2 regions of the Paenibacillus sp. CCS19 genome follow, and region 2 is predicted to be linked to the other one. Evidence: riboswitches for the same ligand, from Rfam matches in the RefSeq annotation. Region 2 holds a riboswitch; the other holds the start of a gene.
What was found. A riboswitch is a leader RNA that binds a small molecule or an ion and turns the genes downstream of it on or off. The one in region 2 is predicted to bind cyclic di-AMP.
Positions count from the first base shown of each region.

Region 1: it holds a riboswitch for cyclic di-AMP, as region 2 does, so the genes downstream of both, SBI19_RS23280 (resuscitation-promoting factor) here and SBI19_RS14370 (3D domain-containing protein) in region 2, are expected to answer to the same signal.

Region 1 is NZ_BTCK01000042.1:42,122-46,333, forward strand. Features, by position in the region: gene rsmA (16S rRNA (adenine(1518)-N(6)/adenine(1519)-N(6))-dimethyltransferase RsmA) at 1-884, opposite strand, end outside; gene rnmV (ribonuclease M5) at 888-1,454, opposite strand; gene SBI19_RS23280 (resuscitation-promoting factor) at 1,576-2,727, opposite strand; cyclic di-AMP (ydaO/yuaA leader) riboswitch at 2,968-3,170, opposite strand; gene SBI19_RS23285 (TatD family hydrolase) at 3,351-4,136, opposite strand; gene SBI19_RS23290 (HD domain-containing protein) at 4,188-4,212, opposite strand, start outside.
Region 2 is NZ_BTCK01000018.1:43,287-47,498, reverse strand. Features, by position in the region: gene SBI19_RS14380 (GDP-mannose 4,6-dehydratase) at 1-371, opposite strand, end outside; gene SBI19_RS14375 (mannose-1-phosphate guanylyltransferase) at 377-1,402, opposite strand; cyclic di-AMP (ydaO/yuaA leader) riboswitch at 1,695-1,875, shown strand; gene SBI19_RS14370 (3D domain-containing protein) at 1,886-2,575, shown strand; gene SBI19_RS14365 (polysaccharide deacetylase family protein) at 2,684-3,559, opposite strand; gene SBI19_RS14360 (sugar phosphate isomerase/epimerase family protein) at 3,682-4,212, opposite strand, start outside.

The DNA of each region.
Region 1 (4,212 bases), on a different contig from region 2:
TAAAGGGCAGTGCTTAGTTTGGCGAATTCGTCTAGGGAGAGCGTTTCGCCGCGGCGGCCTGGGTCGATGTCGATCTGCTCCAGCAGCGTAGTCAACGTTTCACGCTGGTCTTTGCCGAGCCAGGACGATAGGTTGTTCATGAGCGTCTTGCGGCGCTGTGCGAAGGATGACTGCACCACGCGGAAGAAATGCGCCTCGTCCGGCGTTTCGACAGCGGGCTTATCCCGCAGCGCCAGCTTGATCACTGCCGAATCGACATTGGGCTGCGGGATGAACACCGTATGCGGTACGATGCATACGATGCTCGGTACGCAGTAATATTGCACGGCGACGCTCAAGCTGCCATAATCCTTGCCGCCTGGCTTGGCCGCCATTCGGTCTGCAACTTCCTTCTGGATCATAACGACGATATTCTCCAGCGGCAGCCGTTCCTCTAGCAGCTTCATAAGAATCGGGGTTGTCACGTAGTAAGGTAGATTCGCCACTACGCTGACGCCTGACACATCATTGAAGCGCTCTGCGAACAGCTGATTCAGATCCAGCTTGAGCACGTCCGCATGAATAACCTCAACGTTATCTTCGCCTGCGAGCGTATCGCGCAGAATCGGAATGAGACGGTTGTCGATCTCTACTGCCGTCACCTTGCCAGCCGATTGAGCCAGATGCTGCGTGAGTGCGCCAATACCTGGTCCAATCTCGAGTGCACCTTTGGTCGAATCAAGCTCAGCAGCCGACACGATTTTGTGCAGGATGTTCTGGTCGATTAGAAAGTTCTGTCCAAGACTCTTCTTGAACTCGAAGCCGTATTTCTTCACGATATCGCGTGTCCGCGAAGGGGTAGCTACCTCTACCGCCGTATTCTTCTTCTGTTCATTGCTGCTCATTAACTAGCCACGCTCCTGTTCCAGCTGCTGTTCCATTTGCCGCCATGCTTCTATAAACTCCGTCTTCGTAATTCGGAAGCTGACGCATCGTTTGTAGAAGGTTTTGCCGTTCGCATAACCGATTCCGAGCAGCTTGCCAATTACCTCTCGACGCTCAGACGCCTGAGGATGAACGGTAAGTCCCGCTTCTATAATATCGTCCCAAGTTACTTCGACCGATCCGCCTTCTCCTGCCAGCTGCTCCGTTCGCACATTAGCCAGCGCTTTGCGAATGGCTTCCGGCGATGCATTTTCGACACCGATATCGCCTTTGTACATCGCTTCCTCCTGAGGAAGAAACGCATGCTTGCAGCCGGGAACACGCTGCGCGACGATACGCCGAATGCGTTCACCTGCATGATCCGGATCTGTAAAAATAATAACGCCGCGGCGTTCCATAGCAAGCTCAACCCGCTTCAGCACCTGTTCGCCGATCGCAGAGCCGCCGGTTTCTATTGTATCTGCCTCGACAGCGCGCTTAATAGCCGTCGTATCGTCTTTGCCTTCAACCACAATTATTTCTTTAATCATCTTGCGCCATTCCTTCCCGCGAGCATACAAAAAGAAGAGGCATCGCCTCTTCTTATGATGGCATATTTGGCTGTGAATTACGATACATATCTGATACTGCTATCGGATAACGCGACACCCACTAGCTGGAGGACGGTTTGTTAGGCCCGATGATGTACACCGTATAGCCTTTCTTCGAACCGAACTCTTCCGCGTAGTCTTCGCTCTCGTAATAAACGTCGATCTTGTTTCCTTTAACCGCGCTTCCCTTATCCTCCGCACGACGGAATCCGATGCCTTCGATGTATACCCACCAACCGATCGGAATAACGTTAGGGTCAACGGCAATCGTCCGTCCTTCCTTCACTTTCGTGCCGGAAGCGGTAATGCCGTATTGCGGATGGTTCGCGCTCTTGCCCGTCGACTTCACGCCGGCGGAATAGGCCGTAAGCGTAACATTCTTCAGCACTTTCTTCGCCTTGAAGGAAATGCCTTTCAAAGATACCGTCTGCGGGCCGCTCGAAGCCTTGGCCGATAATGTCGTAACCTTCGGCTGCGCCTTCTTCGTACCGACAGCAACCACTTGGCTAACCGCCGGCCGCTGTACGGCTTTCTCGACGAGCGCTGTCGATACGAGCTTGCCGTCCTCGTACACGCTCTCGAATTGTTTCACAACGACACCATCAGTGCCGCTCTTAACCGTCTTCTCCTTACCCTGCTCAAGGGTAGGATCTTCTTGCTTCACGATCGTGAAAGGAACCGTATGCTGGGAGCTCGTTACTTTACGCTCCACACGTACGACCTTCACCGCCATGTTCGGTGTCAGGTCAGCCGTCAGCGCCGGATATACTTTGTCGTAGCTACGAACCGGAATATTTAATTCCTCGATCGCCGCTTGCACGGTATCCTCGGTCGTGTACACAGTCCAAGTCTTGCCATCAGCTGTTACGGTCACTGGATTCGCCGTGTCGATGACGACACGATCTCCATCCTTAATCGCTGCATTCAAAGGGATCGACACCTTATCATGCGGCCCAACCGTAATAGCTTGTTCATCCAGTAGGCGTTGCAGGACCCATTGCTTCGTTTTCACGATGCTCTCTTGTCCATTCACTACTACGGAGACGCTTCTCTCAGCCGTTCCGTACAACAACACCAATAACATGAAAGTCATAGCGATTGAGATAATTATACTCAATGTGATTAACCGCACGTTTTCATGCTTCCATCGCAATGCGAATGACATGCTGGATGATCGTTTCCCATGGGTGTCCTCTTGCGGAATTACGCCCACTTCTTCGGTCCTCCTTCAAAGTCCCGCCGTCGAGTGTTTCGCATGATACAATTGACGCGACTATAGTATATTGGCATGACGAATCATGCTATCCAGTCCCTCTCACCTTCACCTCCATTGCTAACCCTATGTCGACGTAAACTTCTTTATTCGAAAAGAAAAGAAGCCATCGACAGAGGATCATCTGCTTCGTGGCTTCCCGTTTGGTCGCGACTAAACATGGAAAGTGGGATTCGAAGGTTGATCTCTCTATTTCGCTTACGAGGTTAGCTGTCGGGTTCGGGCAAGAGAGTTGCCCTATCGTCACATTGCAGCGGATCGACCGCTATGCAATGCTTCCAAATTCACCCCATCGGTTATGCTTCCATGCGCACAAATCACTGTGCAGCATTTCCACATATGGTTCCCCCGTTCTCCGTTAGGAGATTAAGCGTACTACTGGAAATCCAATACATTGTGTAAGTTCTGAAATGAATCATACCCCGTGTTCGCATGCATTGTAAAGAACAGATAAAAGACGATTTAAACGATATTTAAGGAAATTCAGCGAAAAGAGAAGCGGTTTTGGGGACAAAATCAACTTTTATCACGCGTAAGGTCCCGATTCCTCACGATTTCAGCCATTATTGATCAAAACGGAAACATTTTCTAGCGTTTAGAGACGTTAAATATCCAATTTCTTCAACGCTCATTCCTTTAATTGCCGCAGCGGCATCAGCTACCAGTGCGACATAGGAGGACTCATTTCTCTTCCCTCTATAAGGGTGCGGTGCCAAATAAGGGGAGTCCGTTTCGATGAGCAGACGGTCGTCCGGCACTCGTGAAAGCACTTCCTTTGGAACCCTTGCATTGGTAAATGAAACCGGTCCGCCGAACGAAATATAGAAGTTCATATCGAGACAAGCTTTGGCCGTTTCCCAGCTGCCGGAGAAGCAGTGCATAATGCCTCCGACCTCTTCCGCCTTCTCTTCCTTCAATATACGTACGACGTCCTCCGAAGCATCTCGGTTATGAATGACGATCGGTTTACCGACTTTGCGCGCCAGACGGATCTGCTCGCGGAATACGCGATGCTGGACATCCTTCGGTGAAGTATCCCAGTGGTAATCGAGACCGATTTCACCGATAGCCACAACCTTCGGATGCGACATCAGCGACTCGATCCATTCGAGATCTCCCTCCTGCATATGGATGCTCTCAACAGGGTGCCAGCCAACAGCCGCATAGATAAAATCATGCTTTTCCGCCAATGCCATCGTCGTCGGAATCGTTTCGCGGTCAAACCCGATATTCACCATAATTTCGACACCCGCTTCTCTTGCTCGTGCGATAACTTCCTCACGGTCATTGTCGAATTTGTGATTGTCCAAGTGCGTATGCGTATCAATTAATGTAACTTTTCCGTTCATGTTGTCTTACTTTCTCCTTCCTATATATAAAACGTTTATTTTCTTCGAGTTCTAATAGCCAAAAATCGCGCGTATG
Region 2 (4,212 bases):
TACGCCTCGCTTGATCCTGCGATGAGCACTTTGGTCGGAAGCTTATGAAGTCGAATCGCTTCGAGCAAGTGTACCTGACCTGCGACGTTATTATGGATCGTATCGCTGGGCGATGCCCATGAGGCGGGAACGAAGCTTTGCGCAGCCAGATGGAATAGATGATCGGGACGCTCGGCAGCAATGACTTCTTCGACGGCAGCGGCATCTCGAAGTTCGCACTCGATTAAGCGGATGTTCTTATTCGAGAGGGCGTCTTCTCCGTTATGCTGCCTGCAGCGGCAGGTGCCGGCGACTTCAATGCCTTCGCTTAGCAAATACGATGCAAGGTGGCCTCCGACAAAGCCGTTGATGCCCGTAATGAGAGCCTTCACTTGCATCACCTCATGGACTCGTTCAGCCAATATTTCAACCGAGGCTCTTCGGACCGATGGCAGACGAGCAGACCGTGCGGGGTGGAGACGACTATCAAGTCGGATACGCCGATAAGCAGCGTCTCCGTCTCGGAATAGACGGTGTTGCCTTCGCTTTCAAACAGCCGAATGGCGCCTTGTGCGACATTGCCAAGCGCATCAGACGGATGATGTCGGCGAAAAGCAGCCCATGATCCGATATCGTCCCAGCCGCAGTCGATTGGAATGCAGTGGATTTCGTCGGTTTTCTCGAGCACAGCGTAATCGATCGAGAGTTCGGGAATGTCTGCGTAGGCTAAGGCAGGATTGCCATCGTGTTCAATGAACGGCTGCCACAGCGCCGGTTCCTTCATGGCGATGTGATGCAAGATGGAGGAGGGACGCCATACAACGATGCCGCTGTTCCAATACACGTTGTGCTGTTGAATTAACTTCTCTGCCGTAGCGGCATCGGGTTTTTCTAAGAATCGTTTCACTTTATGCAGGGAATCCTCCGCATCCGACTGATCTTCATCGGCTTTGATCTCCATGTAGCCGAAGCCCGTGTCGGGGCGATCCGGCCGTATGCCAAGCGTGACAATCGAATTAACGGCAGTCGCAGCCTGTGCAGCTCGCTCGATGGCGGCGAGATAAACGTCATCGTCGGCGACATATTGATCTGCGGGTACGAATACGATCGGGCGATCATCGCCTTTGGCCAGCATGGTGTAAGCGGCATAGGCGATGCAGGCGGCCGTCCCTTTTTGCTCCGGCTCGGTGAAGATTTGTTCGGTGGATAAAGAGGGAAGTTGGCTGGTTACGAGCGGGACGTGCGCGGTAGGCGCTGCAATGAATAGACGTTCATCAGGCACCAGGCGCCGGAATCGGTCAACAGTCTGCTGGATGAGCGTAGGTCCCGAGCCGAATGACAGGAATTGCTTAGGTATTGTTTTGACGCTGCGGGGCCAGAACCGGGTACCTTTGCCGCCGGCCATGATCATGATGTTCATCATGTAATGCAACGACCTCCAATCACGAGCCATCCCGTGTAACGGGACAAACAGCTTCCATATACAAATGCTACGCCATTGTATTCAGGCAGGAATCGTGCCTGCAACGGCATTTGTACAAATATAAGACTTTACTAGCTTGCGGCTTCTTCGTTTCTGTAATTTCAACGGAATGAATGGCGATTTTTCCGCTAATGGGGAGGTGGCGGAAGGGTCATTTGCGGGCAGGCGGGAGTAGGATGGAACTTGTAGTGGCGGCAATTACCAGTTTCATGGGTGAGTTAAATGTGGTATTGTTTTACGCGAGCCGAAACTAACGTGCGGGGGAGATTCATGGTATTCAGATTGCCATAAAGGCGAGCTGAATCCTCGGGGTGAATCGCATAAGCAGCTGGCGGGCGCCAGTTGTTCGATGCGTAGGGTGACTCCTCATCCGAATCCGACAACTAACCTCGTAGGCGTATACAACAGGAGGATTCTAACTTAATGACACAGCTTACAGTGAAACCGTTTGCAAAATGTTTGAAGCAGTGGGCCCGCACAGCGGCTGCTGCTGCTCTTGGCATCTCGATCGCTTGGTCCGCATCCGCGGCATCCGCCGATGCAGCTTCCGTTCATGTGGCGACGAAGACAACGACGTTCTGGACGCTGTCCCAGTACTACGGATTGACGATGCAGCAGATTGCTTCAGCCAATCCGAGTGTGAATCCGAACAATATTATTGAAGGCCAGCGGCTGTCCATTCCCACGATAAGCAATACGTTTAAAGTGGCATCGGCGCCTGCGGCATCGGCAACAACAGCAAGCACAGTTAGCAACGACAGTGTGACAGTTGGCGGTAAGCAGTTTGATGTTTCGAAAACGATTCAAATGACGGCAACAGCTTATTCAGCGGATCCAGCAGAGAATGGCGGCTGGGGCGGACTTGATTACTTCGGTAATTCGCTTAAGGTAGGCACAGTAGCTGTCGATCCATCGAAGATCGCGCTAGGCACGAAGCTGTACATAGTCGGTTACGACTTTGCAGGACTTCCGACTGGAGGAATGATCGCTACCGCATTGGACGTAGGCAGTGCGATTAAGGGCAATCGCATCGATCTGTTCGTCCCAGGCACAGCAGCACAGGTGAGCGACTTCGGCATTCAGTATGTGAAGGTTTATGTACTGGAATCGTAATTATTAATTTGTTTATTGGCTCGCATGGCAGCAACAAGAAAGCGGAGATGCAATTATTGCATCTCCGCTTTCTTGTTGTTCGTGGCAGGTTGTACAGTTGTTGTTGACTTATCGCTGCTGCCAGCGGCCATCTGAGGAGCCGAGCATCTCTGGAATCGTCACGAGCTCGTATCCTTTGTTCCGCAGCATTCGGATAATAACAGGCAGCGCCTCGACGGTACCCGATAGATCCTGTGTACTGCCTCCGCCAGCATGCTGGAGAATGATCGAGCCTGGCTGGAGCGTCTTGCGGACGTTGATAATGACCGACCTGCTTCGCAAGCTTCGCCAATCGACGGAATCGACGTCCCAGTTCACAACAACGTAGCCGTTGCGCTTCGCCCACTGCACTTGAGCGGGTCTTATCTCGCCATAAGGCGGACGGATATAGCGCGGACTATATCCAACGAGAGGTGCAAGAATCGCATCTGTTCGAGCAATCTGGCGTTGATACTGTTCGGCGGTTAATTGCGAGAATACCGCATGGTTGTAAGAATGGTTGCCGACGGTGTGACCTTCTCGCTCCATTCGGCGAACGAGCTGCGGATAGCGCGTTGCCAGGGAACCGAGCACGAAGAACGTCGCTCTCACGTTATAACGCGCGAGTACATCGAGCACTTTGCCCGTATAGCGCGGATCCGGTACATCGTCGAACGTTAGCGCTGCTCGCCGCACACTGCGAGGACCATGCGTGACGAATGCGCCTGGATATCGCTTCTCCAGTGTAATCCAGCTCATAACGGCCTGCTTCCGCTGTTTCTTGCGGGGACGGGCGTACGAATTGTACTGCTCTGTCGATTGCATGGTCCGGCTGCTGTCGACTGAAGCTGCAGCGTGATCGCTTGGTGTTGGTTCGGCTTCGGACGGATAGGCTGAAGCATCAATCGGATTGGCAAGCAGAAGTGCAAGGACGAGCAGAATAACGATTCTAGATTGTCGTTTCATTGGACGTTCTCCCTTCAAAACGGAGGGGCGGAAAAGAATACAATCCTCGTTGTTTTCTCCGCGGAACGCCAATATTATGCATGCATATTAACGATGGGTCAGGCTTTGATCAGCGGGTTAAGTTATTGCACTTCTTCCCACCATGTATGCATTTGACGGACGAACAGCTGAAGCATCTCGCTGCTGTCGAACGCGCCGCTGAAATCTTCAATGCCGAACGCACCTTGATAGCCGACCGCCTTCAAGTCTGCTAACACACGTTTCCAAGGTACGATGCCACCTGCAACCGGCTGCCAGGCGCAATGCCAGGAAACAGGATCGAGTGGATCTGTGCTATCGGTTGCAGGCATCCAGCCAGCGTTCTTGACATGGACATGTGCCAAGTACGGACCGAGCAGCTCGAGCCCCATCCGATATTGCTCGAAGCCCTCGTGAACGAGGTTGCCTGGATCGTACAATACGCCAATTGCATCCGGGTCGCAGCCTTCAATCAGACGATGAGCTAGCGAAGCGCTAGGCGCGATTGTGTTGTGATGCGTCTCGACGAGACCCTTGATTCCGTATCGACGGGCCAACTTCTCAGCTTCTCGAATATATGCTCGCGCCTCTTGAAGCAGCTCGCCATATGGGCGGCTTCCATTGTAGCCGGGAAC